2 regions of the Paenibacillus sp. BR2-3 genome follow, and region 2 is predicted to be linked to the other one. Evidence: riboswitches for the same ligand, from Rfam matches in the RefSeq annotation. Region 2 holds a riboswitch; the other holds the start of a gene.
What was found. Region 2 has a riboswitch for S-adenosylmethionine ahead of metA (homoserine O-succinyltransferase). Riboswitches for the same ligand answer to the same signal wherever they lie in the genome.
Positions count from the first base shown of each region.

Region 1: another riboswitch for S-adenosylmethionine. It lies ahead of PaeBR_RS06905 (methionine ABC transporter ATP-binding protein); the one in region 2 lies ahead of metA (homoserine O-succinyltransferase).

Region 1 is NZ_CP126311.1:1,451,173-1,458,502, reverse strand. Features, by position in the region: gene PaeBR_RS06915 (MetQ/NlpA family ABC transporter substrate-binding protein) at 400-1,263, opposite strand; gene PaeBR_RS06910 (methionine ABC transporter permease) at 1,324-1,992, opposite strand; gene PaeBR_RS06905 (methionine ABC transporter ATP-binding protein) at 1,992-3,008, opposite strand; SAM riboswitch class I at 3,109-3,252, opposite strand; gene PaeBR_RS06900 (Cthe_2314 family HEPN domain-containing protein) at 3,361-4,080, opposite strand; gene PaeBR_RS06895 (COX15/CtaA family protein) at 4,193-5,077, opposite strand; gene PaeBR_RS06890 (thioredoxin family protein) at 5,232-5,576, opposite strand; gene PaeBR_RS06885 (oligosaccharide flippase family protein) at 5,656-7,281, opposite strand; gene PaeBR_RS06880 (DUF456 domain-containing protein) at 7,311-7,330, opposite strand, start outside.
Region 2 is NZ_CP126311.1:4,017,105-4,024,434, forward strand. Features, by position in the region: gene mqnC (cyclic dehypoxanthinyl futalosine synthase) at 1-1,083, opposite strand, end outside; gene PaeBR_RS19390 (aminotransferase class I/II-fold pyridoxal phosphate-dependent enzyme) at 1,330-2,511, opposite strand; gene metA (homoserine O-succinyltransferase) at 2,550-3,467, opposite strand; SAM riboswitch class I at 3,576-3,711, opposite strand; gene corA (magnesium/cobalt transporter CorA) at 4,108-5,043, shown strand; gene PaeBR_RS19405 (HRDC domain-containing protein) at 5,142-6,158, opposite strand; gene PaeBR_RS19410 (ROK family protein) at 6,305-7,186, opposite strand.

The DNA of each region.
Region 1 (7,330 bases), 2.4 Mb from region 2:
GAGGATTATAATTGCACTTTTTACAGTTATATAAAATGAAGTAAAGAACATCAAGAAATCTGGAGATGGGCAGCGGCCGGAAGTCCAACATTCACTTTAGTTACGAGTAAAATTACTCGAAATTTTAAGAAATGGTTTTCTAAACTTGCTTACAGCGACGGAAACTCAAATCCACTATTAGCGTCACCTCAGTCCGGTTTCGTTCTCTTTTAGTATATCAGCACGATAGTAATGGCTATGCAGTCCGCCAAAAAGTTGGAATCAAGCACTTATTCTGGTACACCCTATAGCATAAGTCAGTTGATCCAAAGTTGAATTATAGATTAAAAACAAAAAGGGGGTGTCCCTAGCCATTTACATGGCTATTGGGACACCCCCTTTTTTTGTTATACCCCTTACTTAAAACGCAGGAATGATGGAGCCTTGGTATTTCTCTTCGATAAATGCTTTGGCTTCAGGAGAAGTCAGCGCAGCTGCCAGCTTTTGAATGGCGTCGGAATCCTTGTTATCAGGACGTGCCACCAAAAGGTTGGCATAAGGTGAGTCTCCGCCTTCGATGAACAAAGCATCTTTAGTCGGAACAAGTTTTGCTTCCAGCGCATAGTTCGTATTGATCAAGGCGAGGTCCACTTCATCCAATTGACGCGGCAGCATGGCTGCATCCAATTCAATAATTTCAAGGTTTTTCTTGTTTTCGGTAATATCAGCTTTGGTGGAAGTGATGTTGGTATCGTCCTTCAAAGTGATCAGGCCATTCTTGGCAAGCAGGATCAGTGCGCGTCCACCGTTGGTAGCATCGTTCGGAATCGCAACCTTTGCGCCGTCCGCCAGCTCATCAATGGATTTGATTTTTTTGGAATAAGCGCCAAATGGCTCCACGTGTACGCCAACGACGGATACCAGGTCCGTACCGTTGTTTTTGTTTTGATCGTCAAGATAAGGCTTGTGTTGGAAGAAGTTGGCATCCAGCTGTTTTTCAGCAAGCTGTACGTTAGGCTGCACATAATCAGTGAATTCTTTAATTTCAAGCTTGATGCCTTGGGCTTCAAGCAAAGGTGCGATAGCCTTCAAAATCTCGGCATGCGGTACTGGAGATGCTCCGACAACCAAGGTAACAGGCTCTGCAGCAGGTGCTTCAGTAGCTTCAGCAGCAGGTGCATTCGTTGCAGCAGCATTGGAAGAATTATTGGCGTTGTTATTGCCGCAAGCAGCCAGCACCAATATCAATGTCAAGCTGAAAAACGTCAGTAATACTTTTTTCATTTGTAAATCCCCCTCTGAACAGTATGATTTTTTGAATAAGGATATCTATGTGGATGTACCTTATTTCCTAGAGAAATACCTTACCAGACGGTCACCGGCCATTTGCAGCAGCTGCACCAGCAGAACCATCAATGCTACAGAGATAATCATGACTTCCTTCTCATAACGGTAGTAACCATAGCGGATCGCCAAGTCACCAAGACCCCCGCCGCCGACCATCCCCGACATTGCCGTGTAGGCAACAAGGGTTACAACAGTTATAGTCACCCCGGATAACAGACCGGGACGAGCCTCCGGCAAAAGCACCCGTGTTACAATTTGCGTCGTGGATGCCCCCATTCCCTGAGCGGCTTCGATAACTCCCTTGTCCACTTCCCGCAGCGCTGTCTCCACAAGACGGGCAAAAAATGGAGCGGCACCCACCACAAGCGGCGGAATCGTACCCAAAACCCCGATAGAGGTTCCAACGACAGATTTGGTAAAAGGAATTAAAGCTACCATCAAAATGATGAACGGTACGGATCGCAGGATGTTCACAATGAACGATAAGACCGAATAAATGACCCCAATTACGGGCCGTGATGATCTTCCCCATAAATATAGCACAATTCCGAGTGGTAAACCAAGAATAATTGTGAATATTGCTGAACTTCCTAACATTTTCAATGTATCCAGGGTTGCTTGAATCATTTCATCCCAGTTTACATCCGCAAAATTTAAGCCTCCCATTAATCAAGCACCTCCACATCAAGACCTTGCGCCGTCAATTTACCAATCGTCTCACGGATGGCTTCTGCAGACCCTTCGAATCGAACAATCAACTGACCGTAAGGTACATCTTTAATCGTAGAGATGGTTCCCTGTAATATTGCAAAGATCACACCGGTCTCCTTCACAACATGTGATAAGGTGGATTCGTATGTTTTTTGTCCCAGGAAAGTAATTTTGACCGCTTGGGATGACTCCGGATGGGGTGCATCAATGGCAGCCCGCAGGGGTCCGTCGTTCTGGGTTTCACTGCGGATAAATTCCCGCGTAATTTCATGCTGCGGTTTAAGAAAGACTTTGGCAACGTCACCCTGCTCCACAATCCCTCCGCCATGAATGACGGCAACCCGGTCACAGATGCTCTGGATCACATGCATTTCATGTGTAATGAGCACAATAGTCAGATGGAACCGCTTGTTGATATCCAGCAGCAGTCGCAGTATGGAATCCGTAGTCTGCGGATCCAGCGCAGAGGTCGCTTCGTCACACAGCAGGACGTCAGGGTCGCTGGCTAAGGCCCGGGCCACACCGACACGCTGCTTTTGTCCACCGGATAATTGGGCAGGATATTTATCCTTATGCTCTTCCAGCCCTACAAGCGTAAGCAGTTCATTAACCTTACTATCAATAGCCGCCCTTGAGGTGCTTATCAGACGAAGCGGGAAGGCAATGTTGTCGTAAACCGTCGCGGATGACAGCAGATTGAAATGTTGAAAAATCATTCCGATTTTCCGCCGCTGTGCCTGCAGCTGGCCCCGGCTTAGCTTCGTAAGTTCTACACCGTCCACCCAGACTTCCCCTTGAGTCGGACGTTCCAGCAAATTAATGCAGCGGATCAGCGTGCTTTTGCCCGCCCCGGAATGACCGATCACTCCAAATATTTCGCCTTTTCTAATCGATAAATCCAATTGGGAGAGTGCCGTAGCCGTGTTCCTGCCTTTTCCGTAAACCTTGGTCAAACCTTTTAACTCTATCATTTTGCCATCCCTCCTACAAAACTGAATCTTTACATACAAAAAAACCTCTCACTGATCATTTGCAGATCGGAAGAGGCCCTGTTCGCGTATATACAATGCCGTCTCATCTGCCAAAGGCCGTCAAATACTTGCGGCATTGTAGGAATTAGCACCATGACACTCATGCACAGCGCTTGAAGGACACTGTTCACAAATCGGTTGCCGGGCTTCATCGGGCCTATCCCTCCGCCGCTCTCGATAAGATATTAGTATTTAGTTATTTGATGTTAATGGTGATGACGTAACGAGAGTAAGTATAGATATTTTCAGGTTTTTTGTCAAAGCAAATCTCTGGAAAACGTTTATATCCGGATTAGATACGGTTAATATCTTTATTCCACTGCTCAATGCTATAGCTGAAAGCCAAGGAAAGCGACTTGCATACCATGTCCAGCCCTTGCTTCAAATCGTCCAAATGCCCATCCAGATCCTCAAGCTGCACCTTGTCATTCAGGCCTTTATGCAGCTGCCACAGATCATCCTGCATTTCGGCGTTCATATAATGGATCTCGGAATTCCGCCGTTTGCGCAGGTTCTGCAAGGGATTACGGTAAGAGTCCTTAATTTTATCCAGTTGCTCGGCAAGACCCGTATGTACCTTGATCGAATGAAACTGGCGCAGTACCGTAAAATAAGAGAAATGAGCCTTTACCTTGGAAGTGTTAAGATCATAAAGAGTATTCAGCACAGTACCGAGCTTGTCCAGCAGAGAGAATACACGGATAAAGCCGTTTTTGTAGAAATAGACATACCGTGCATATTCCCCCTGCTCCATCACCGGCATATCGTCCATATTGGTTGTAACCACTGATCTCCGGAAAAAAGCAGCTGCGAACAAGCTCTGTTCCAGCTCATCCAGGGACGAAATCAGCCCGCGCGTCCAGATCTCCAGCTTGCGGTACTCGTGATCTTGATCCTCATGATTCTTCATTTCCTTGCGCAGCAGCGCCGCCAGCCTGGCCATGTTGTCCATGGCCTCTCCCAGTAATCCGCTATTCTCACGGGGGGGCTCCCCCAATAAAACGCGCAGCATACGGCTCCCTCCTTCACACATTCCTCTTCAACAGCTGGAAAGTGGTTCTTCCCGTTTCGGTCAACCAGCTTACCGTACTCCGCTTATTGTTCCTCCCTGAACAAACTTCATACTAATTTCTCCGCCTGCTCAGCTGCCATACACGAACACTCATGTAGCATAAGACGCCAAATAATCCGGCGATAAGTAAGATATGAGCCAGTGCCGCAAATATATACAGCCGATCGTTATTTAAAGTTTGAACTACAGCCGCCCCGCTGAGCACCTGCATCAGGCACAATACAACAGCTGCTACACCAAGACCTCTCAGTTCAGGATGCTCTTTGTGTTTCCAAAAAGCGAGATGCCCGAGCACAGCTGTAAGAATGAACAACAGTGCCGCAGCGATCCTATGCGTAAATACTATGCCTACGCCGCCTGTTAACTCAGGAATCCATTCACCATTGCAAAGCGGCCAACCGGTGCAGCCTCCCCTGGAATCCGTATGGCTTACATATGCCCCAATGTAGACAACGATGTAAGAATAGAATGCGGTAATCCAGGTTAAGTTGCGGAATCCTTTGCTCACTGGCGGACCCTCGTCCACTGCAATATCACTTTTGCCGTCCTTATACCTTCTCTTGGACCCAAGCGCCAGCATAAGCGATGAAGCAAATGCAATCAAAGAAAACCCCATATGCAGCGCCATAACGGATGCTGATTGCGATTTTATAACAGCAAGCGCTCCCATACCGCCCTGCACCACTACAAACAGCAAGGTCATGAAGGCATATGTCAATAAATCACGCCGCTCCCGGGCGTAACGCCAAAAGGCAAACATAGAGGCAAGGGACAACAGCCCTGCCAGCCCGCTAAACAAACGGTGTGTGTATTCGATCAAAGAACCCAATGTGTATGCCGGAATCAATTTACCATTACAGAGCGGCCATTCATTTCCACATTCCAATCCCGATCCCGTCTTCGTTACTACAGCTCCCCCAAGCAAAGCCAGAAACATGATAAGACAGGTTATGTAACTGAGCCCTTTTAACTGATTTGCCGTCACTGTTATCACCCGCAATATAAGAGAAATGAAGGACAAGGTAAAATATGAATACATGCTGAAAAAAACACCGCTTCAGCTCAAACAGGCAAAAGCGGTGCATTGAGAATTACTTGTGGATACTTGAGTAAACCTCGAGTGCCGTGTTAAGGAAATTTTCGATCTCCTCACGGGATTTACGCAGCTTGCTTACAAACCGGACCAGTTCTCTTCCATCGGAATAAGCGACAAAGCTGGGAATCCCCAGAATATTCTGTTCCTGGCTCACTTCGCCCACCGCATCCACATCCACTTCAACCAGCGTAAGCCGGCCGTTGTAATTCTGCTCGAGCTCCGGCATAAATGGATCTATAAATTTACAATCGGAGCACCAATCGGCTTTGAAAACCGCAACCGTTAATCTGGGCGATTGAATCGATACCTGAAATTCACCCGGCGAATTTATTTTGTCCATGGCCCAACCAGTCCCTTCTTCTTAGACATTGTCCAGCTACCTTTAAGTGAAGCAAAATGTGATCCGGAAGTCAAATCCTTTAGCCATTCACGCGAACACGCGCCGGTTGCAATTTCATGAGCGGGTTCAGCAGCTTTTGCAACGGGCGCGGATAGCTCGCCAGTTCTTCACGGCTAAGTACACTCAATACAATTAAAAGTATAAGATAAATGATAACAACGGCCGCGCCCACAGTAAGAGATGTAATCAGAAAGGCCAACCGATCAGGCATCACATGAGTCAGCATAATCCCCGCTTCGTTTAAGCCATAGCCAATGCCGCCGGACGCGAATACCGCAACAGTAAAGCCGCCCCAACGTTTGCCCATGATTTCAAAGGGAATAATCTTTTTGAGCATCCGTATGTTAAGCATTGTAATTACGATAAAGCAAAGTGCAGTAGCCCCGATAATCCCATAAATACCAAACACTTTGCTGAGTAGCAAACTTGCCACAAGCTTCACGATAATACCGGCAAGTACGTAATACATGGAAATCCGTGATTTCCCCATCCCCAGCAGAATCGAGTTGGTGGTCATCATCGTAATCTGAAAGATAGTTCCGAGGGTAAGCATGCCCACGATTCCACTTCCGTCCAGGCTTTTGAACAAAAGGCCGTTCACCGAATAGGCTGCAACAACCAGCGAGAGGACGATAGGTGTTCCGGTCAAAATAGAAATTCGCAGCGCCAGTGTCACCTGGCGCTTAAGATGTTGTTCGTCACGCCGCGCATAAGCTGCAGAGATGATGGGAATCAGCGATGTGCTTAATGCAATGGAAAGAACCGGCGGAATCCCGGCAACACTCTGCGCTCTGCTTCCGAATATACCGAGTACGTCTGTTGCGTTTTCCAAGCCTACTTGTCCGCTAAGCAACGGTACAATTAGAGTAGTATCAATAAAGTTCACCACAGGAACAGTAACGGAAGAGAGGACAATCGGGATAGATAACGTAAATATATCCTTATATATCCCTAATAAGGGAAGCTTTGCCTCATTTGTCGCGTACAAGGCCTGTTGTCCTTCACTGCGCCGCATTTTCACAGCATAATATAACATGACTCCAAAAGCGCCGAAGCTTCCAAACACACTACCAAACGATGCACCGGCAGCCATCCAAGTATTACTGTAACCCTGTCGCAATAATATATAAGCGAGAATTATGGCAGTACTCACACGGGCTATCTGTTCTAAAATCTGTGATATTCCACCGGCCATCATATTATTCCGGCCCTGGAAATAACCCCGCATCATAGCAATTGAAGGGAAGAGAAGCAGCGCCGGAGCAATAGCCCGGATAGCCAGGGTACTCTCGGGAACCTTGGCATATTCGGCATAATAAGGAGCGGCTATGTACAGTAACGTACTCATAATTACACCAATAACCGCAGCAAAGATTAACGCTGCCCGGTAGACTTGCTGCGCTTCGTTAGGCCTGTTAAGAGCATAGCGTTCGGATACCATTTTACTTAAGGTACTGGGTATTCCTGCTGTAGCCAGCGGCAATAACATGAGATACACTGTATTGGCTTGCGTAAAGGATGCATTCCCTACACTGTTGAATAAATGTTCAAGCGGCACACGCTGGGCCAGGCCAAGCACACGGGCCACCAACGCAGCGGCGGCCAGAATAAGCGTGCCTTTAACAAAAGATTCTTTCTTGGACAAACCGTTTCGCCTCATTTTCTAGGTAATTATTACCGACTAATCCAGATAA
Region 2 (7,330 bases):
CCGCAGAATATCGTAGCGCGTATTACGCTGCGCCGGGATTTTGCCAGCCTCGCGGATGAGTTGGGTGATGGATTCGATGTTGACCTTGTACGTTGCTCCCGCTGAGGATACGACGTTCTCTTCAATCATCGTGCTGCCGAAATCATTGCAGCCATAATCAAGCGAAAGCTTGCCTACTTCGGGCCCCATGGTCACCCAGGAGGATTGGAAGTTCTTGATGTTATCCAGCACGATCCTGCTGATAGCCACCGTTTTCAGGTACTCCTCCGGTGTTTGTCTATCCAGCTTCAGGTTTGTATTGTCCGGCTGGAACGTCCAGGAGATGAATGCCAGGAAGCCCTCCGAATCGTACTTATTGGCGATGCATTCATCCTGAGCCTCACGTACCCGCAGTAAATGAAGGGCCCGTTCCTCCATGCTCTCGCCCAGACCGATAACCATTGTCGCGGTAGTATTCATACCCACTTTGTGCGCCGTTTGCATGACGTCCATCCACTCGCGCCAGGAGCCCTTGAGGCGGCTGATTTTGCGGCGCGTCCGGTCATCGAGGATTTCTGCACCGCCACCCGGCAGCGAATCCAGACCGGCAGCATGAATCTCCCGCACTACCTCTTCCAGCGTAAGCCCCGAAACTTCCTTCATTTTCATAATCTCGGCAGGTGAGAAGGAATGCATCGTAATCTCCGGGAAACGCTGCTTGATCCCCCGAAGCAGGTCCGTATAATAGCTGAAAGGCAGGTTAGGGTTCGTGCCGCCCTGCATCAGGATTTCGGTTCCATTCACGCCGATCGTTTCCGAAATTTTTTGGAATATCGCCTCATCCGGCAGCACGTAACCTTCTTCCGAGCCCGGTCTGCGGTAAAACGCGCAAAAGCGACAGTATACATCGCATACATTCGTATAATTGATATTGCGGCCGATGACAAAGGTAGCCAGCGGATCGGGATGCCACCTTTTCATAATAATATTCGCAGCAGCCCCCATTTTCTCTATCTCATTGCTCTCGAACAGCTTGACGGTGTCCTCTAATTGCAAACGGTCACCCCGCAGCGCCTTATCCAGAATAAGGTCTATTCCACCCATCATTCGCAGCCTCCCTCTATGCCTATAACTGTATGGTAGATTCATAAAATTTGCATATCAAATGAACAAACTCGTTACATTATCGTAACATAAACTGACCTTCTTTAAAAATAAAGGTTTTGGCGGCTGCTTATCCCGCAGCAAAAAAAGGAGACTCCCGGAAGGCCATACAAATGGCTGGGAGTCCCACTTTGATTTAGAAAAGAACTGCAAAAATCTCAGCGAACAGGCCACTTCCTCTGTGTACTATCGGGCAACGGCCTCTTCCACTTCTCCCCGTGCAGCTTCCAGCGCATTTCCGAGGTCAGCGATCAAATCGTTCACATGCTCAATACCGACAGAGAAGCGGAGCAGACGGTCATCCACACCCACCGCATCCCGGATCTCCACTGGTATGTCGGCGTGGGTCTGCACTGCCGGGTAAGTCATAAGCGATTCTACACCGCCCAGGCTCTCTGCAAAAGCAATAAGCCGAACATGACGGAGCAACGGCTCCACGTATCTGGCATCTTTTAATTTAAAAGAGAAAATACCCGTATTTCCGGATGCCTGACGGTTCTGAATCTCGAATCCCGGGTGTTCCGGAAGCCCGGGATGGAACACTTCCGCTACAGCGGGGTGATCCTTCAGAAAGTGGGCAATTGCCAAAGCGTTGCTCTGGTGCCGCTCCATCCGCAGGGCCAGCGTCTTCATCCCTCTCATCAACTGATAGCTGTCTGATGGTGACAGCACGGCTCCAATGGAGTTATGCAAAATAGCCATTTCAGCCGACAAGGCTTCGCCCTTGGTAACGATAAGACCCGCCAATACATCATTATGTCCGCCCAGGTATTTCGTTGCACTGTGGACAATAATATCGGCACCAAGCTCCAGCGGCCGCTGGAAAAAGGGTGTAAGCAGCGTGTTGTCCACTATCGTGAGCAGATCATGCCGGCGGGCCCAGGTACACACAGCCTCGATGTCTGTAATCATCATGAGCGGGTTGGTCGGCGTTTCAATGAATACCGCTTTTGTATTCGGGCGGCGAATGTCTTCCAGCGCATTCAAATCATTGGTATCCACGTAGGAGGCGGTAATTCCAAATCTGGACAGAATCCGCTCAAGCAGCCGGTAGGTTCCTCCGTACAAATCGAGCGAAACGATTAAATGATCCCCTTGGCTGAAATAGGCAAACACGGTTTGAAGCGCAGCCATTCCAGAGCTGCAGGCAAATGCGGCGTCGCCGGATTCCAGTTCAGCTGCGGCATTTTCCAGTACGGAGCGTGTCGGATTCTTGGTGCGGATGTAGTCAAAGCCGGTACTTTGTCCCAGGCGCGGATGCCGGAAGGCAGTGGATTGATAGATAGGGTAATTAACCGCTCCGGTAGCCGGATCTTCCTGTGAGCCCATTTGAGCCAGCCTGCTTTCAATTCTGAGTTTCTCGTCCATGGTAAGCCTCCTGTTTTTTGTTTATAGCTTGAGTTTTATTAAATCATGGGTCCAATATCGTAAGGGGTTTCCTGATATACATAGTAATTGAGCCAGTTGGCGAATAATAGGTTAGCATGGGCACGCCAGACTGCGGGCGGTGTACGCTGCGGATCATCATTTGGATAGTAATGCTTCGGCAGTACCACTTCCATACCTTTGGCGACATCGCGGTCATATTCCCACTTCAGCGAAAAGGGGTCATACTCGGAGTGACCGGTTACGAAGATCTGTTTACCATCATGGGTTGCCACCAGATAAATGCCAGCCTCTTCCGATTCCGCGAGAATCTGCAGTTCCGGCGTAGCCTCGATATCTTCACGGGAAACGTCAGTATGCCGGGAATGGGGAACATAAAACAGTTCATCAAAGCCGCGCAGAAGCTTAACATTACTGGATTTGACCGTGTGCGGGAATACGCCGAAGCATTTCTCATCCAGGCTTTCTTTGCGAACACCAAAGTGATGGTATAATCCTGCCTGTGCAGCCCAACATATATGCATGGTCGAAGTCACGTGATGCTTGCTCCATTCAAAAATCTCTTTCAATTCTTCCCAGTAATTCACATCCTCGAACTCCATCTGTTCTACCGGAGCACCCGTGACAATCAGACCATCCAGACGCCGGTGGCTAATTTCATCAAAGGTTTTATAAAAGCTCTCCAGATGCTCTGCCGATGTGTTCTTGGACGTATGGGAGCGGGGATGAAGCAGCACTACTTCCACCTGAAGAGGCGAATTACCGATCAAACGCAGCAGCTGCGTTTCCGTTGTTTCCTTAGTAGGCATTAAGTTCAGAATAGCTATACGCAGCGGGCGTATATCCTGGTGAAAGGCCTGGCTCTCGTCCATCACAAAAATATTCTCTCCGGACAATACTTCCTTGGCCGGTAAACTATCAGGGATTTTAATCGGCACTTGCTTATCACTCCTTCAATGAAATGGAGACCGCGGAGCGGACCCGGAATAAAATAAAAAGACCTTTCTCAAGGCGAGAAAGGTCATATTTTACAGTCATATGCGCCTCTCTCATCTGCCAGAAAACACCTGTCCTGACGCATGCGCCATACAGTTTCAGTTTCCGCAAGAATTAGCACCGTGCGTTCACACGCCGGTTGCCGGGTTTCATCGGGCCAGTCCCTCCACCTGCTCTTGATAAGATTTAGCTGTATTCAGTTAAAATTCTTTAGAAATTACTTTAAATCATGAACCTAACTTTCGTCAAGTCCATACAATGCTTCAGGAGCCTGAAAATGATAACTTTTTTTCTTGTAAGAGGCATAACCCGGCGTTATACTAGACAAGTGTTTCATACCCCAAGGAACAAGAAGAGGTGATGGAGAATGGAAGGCGACCCGAGCTCGCAGTTAAGCGTACAGAATGAACAACCACACAGGATTATCATCAGCTTGCCGGCGGCGGGAGCAATTCTTCTTCATGCGCTTGGAATGTTATTATGACCTGCTTCCTCTAAGCGACCCGGCCAAGCTGATTTTTTTCTCTGTGCTTTTTTTAGCATCCCCCTGGAGAAGACTAGGGACAGAAGGAGTGAAATCAGATGAAAATCCGGCTGGTAAATGCGGGGATTTTTACGCAGATCGACGATATTGAAACAACAATGACCGCTCCGGCGGAAGGGTTCTACTGGATTGATGCAGATGTGGAGGATTTGGTGCACCTTCAGCCTCTGTTCAACCTCCATGATCTGGCGGTAGAGGATTGCCTCAGTGAAGAAGATCAGCGTCCCAAGATTGAAATATACGAAAGTCACTACTTTATTGTAGTCAACAGCATCCGCTTTGATGATGAAGAAATATTCCTGCGGGCACTGAACGTATTTCTCGGCAGACATTATATCATCACCGTAACCAAACAAAAGCTTCATGAGCTGCGCATCCTGAAGCCGATGCTGTGGGAGTTGGAGGTCAGCGAGCCTGACCGGTTCCTGTATCTGCTCATTGACCTTGTCGTGGACAATTATTTCTCCGTCGGCGACCGGATTGAAGCCCGGATTGAGAAATTGGAAGAGGATATCCTCATGCACACCAAGAAATCACATCTCAGTGAGATTATCGGTCTGCGAAGCGAAATTCTGTGGCTCAAGAAGATGCTTGGACCGCAGAAGGAAGTTATCAATACTCTTAATAAAAAGGACCTCCGCCTGATCGATGATCAGCTGCAGAAGTATTTTAGCGATATATATGAGAATGCCGTCAAAATTTCCGAGACCTTTGAAACGTACCGCGATCTTATGGGCAACTTACGTGAGGCCTACCAATCCAGTATTGCCAATCGCGCCAATGAGATTATGAGAGTGTTTACGGCCATTACAACCATATTCATGCCGCTGACCGTGATTACAGGTATTTATGGAATGAACTTTGATAATATTCCCGAATTGCATACACAATACGGTTATTACGGCGTTATAGGTGCAATGGTAACGCTTGGCTGCGGTATGCTGTATGTGTTCCGTAAAAAAGACTGGCTATGAGCGATATAGATCGATATAGAACGATCCAGAGAAAAAGACGAAGGCCCCCACTCCTCAAGGGTAAGGGATTCCTTCGTCTTTTTGACATACCTGAGGCTTTACAAGCTGGAGGCCATCGCTGCGACGCCGGCATTCCCGCGCCGGAAGCGTATGCGGATCAGACGTAGACGTTCATAATACAGATCCAGCCCTCCGGGAGCGGAAAACTCATTACCGTACACCTTATAAAGCACAGGCTTCAGAAAAACATCCCCAAGTTCCCTGTACGCGCTCCAAACCTCCTCCTGCTGCTCTTGCGTCATGCTGCCAAGCTCCAGGGCAATAAGCCTCTCTACAGAATAACCATCCTTCTCCAGCTCCTCCACGGCCTCCAGCAGCTCGCGGCGGCTCACCCCGCATTCCTCTTTTAGCTGCTCCATCCCATGCCCTTGCTCAATCCCTTGCAGCAGCAGGCGCCGCATTCTCAGCCGCTCCAGCTGCTTCTTGTATTTAAGCTCCTTCTGCTTGTAAATCCAGGATATGAAGGATTGCTTGTCAGTCTCTTTATGTACCCACCCCAGCGGAAAATGATGCTCCCTTGGCACCGCAGCCGTAATAGCCAGCCAATCGGCTCCGTACTGGGCGGCTTTTCCCTCCCCTACTCCGGGCAACTGTAGCAATTCCTCCAGCGTGTGCGGCAGATATGCGCTTAACAGCCTCAATAACCGGTTGCTTGCCAAAATGTAGGGAGCCTTCCGCTCACTGGATGACCTTCCTCGGCGCCAAGCGCACAATTCCTCATATACCTTCTCATTGCTATGCTGCTCACTGTAATATTGCAGCTTCAGATGCTCGGCGTTACGGCTCGGAAAACTATCCTCATCATGAAAAATACCATCAATCAAGGGCCGGTAGCCTTCACCCATCTTGACCGCCAGCTCATGCCTGTACACACAGAGCATTTCACTCCATGAACCGCCTTCATACCATATACTGTCAACACTTTTTTCCGGATTTGAAAAATCCCTCCAGCCTAAACTCCATACACCTTCCTCCTCCCCGATCCAAAGCTGGGCGAACATTTCCTGATCCCTGCTGGCATTCTTGGACAAGCGGTTCATAAACACGATTTGCATATCAATCCCTACCCTTCTTATTCTGACAGTACGAAAAAAGAGCACCTCTCTCACGAAAAATCGCGAAAGAGGTGCTCCCTCATTAATTTGCTATACTGTTAAATCCTACAATACCATATATTACGGAACAGTCAATCCTTTTTATACTACTCTCTGCCGATTGCTAGCTTTGCCAGTCCCAACGCGCCTGACAAGCCTGCGTTGTCTCCAAGCTTCGGAGGAACAATATAATTGTCAATATCGGCATTCAAGGCTGGATGCTGCACGTAACCTTGAAGCAATTCCTGCAGCTTGGTGCGGATCAGCGGGAACAGGTGGCTCTGCTTCATGACTCCGCCGCCCATCACAATCTTTTGCGGGGACAGAATTAGTACATAACTCATAAGGGCATGGGCCAGATAATGCGCTTCCATCTCCCATGCAGGATGATCGGCGGGCAGATCGCCTGCCGGCTTGCCCCAGCGGTGTCCTATGGCCGGGCCTGCTGCCAGACCTTCCAGACAGTCCCCATGATAGGGGCAAGAGCCGGCATAGGTATCCTCGGGTTGACGGCGGACAACAATATGCCCCATCTCCGGATGTGACAATCCATGAATGAGCCTGCCCCCTACAACAGCGCCTGCTCCGATTCCTGTACCCACCGTAATATAAAGGCAGCTGTCCAAACCACGAGCAGCTCCCCAGGTATACTCTCCAAGTGCCGCTCCGTTTACATCCGTGTCAAATCCGATAGGCACATTGAAGCGCTCTGCTACCGTACCGACAAGGTTATACTGGCCCCAATGAGGCTTTGGCGTCGTTGTGATGTAACCATAGGTTGGACTGCCAAGCACCGGGTCAATCGGTCCGAAGGAGCCAATCCCGATAGCTTTTGCTTCCTTGCCTTCAAAATATTTCAGTACCTGCCCCATCGTTTCCTCGGGGGTGGTTGTCGGAAAGCTGACCCGGTCGATAATCGTGCCATCCTCTTTGCCAATCCCGCATACAAATTTAGTTCCTCCGGCTTCAATCGCTCCCAATAATTCCACTGCAGCAGTCTCCCTTCACCTTTAAGCGTAATCCCGCTAAACGGCTTCCCTGTTTATAAAGCGCTTTATGAGTCTATTATACATTGGTAGAAGAAATTATAACAAGCGGTTGACATATCGAAAAAAAGATAACTTTATGCGGCT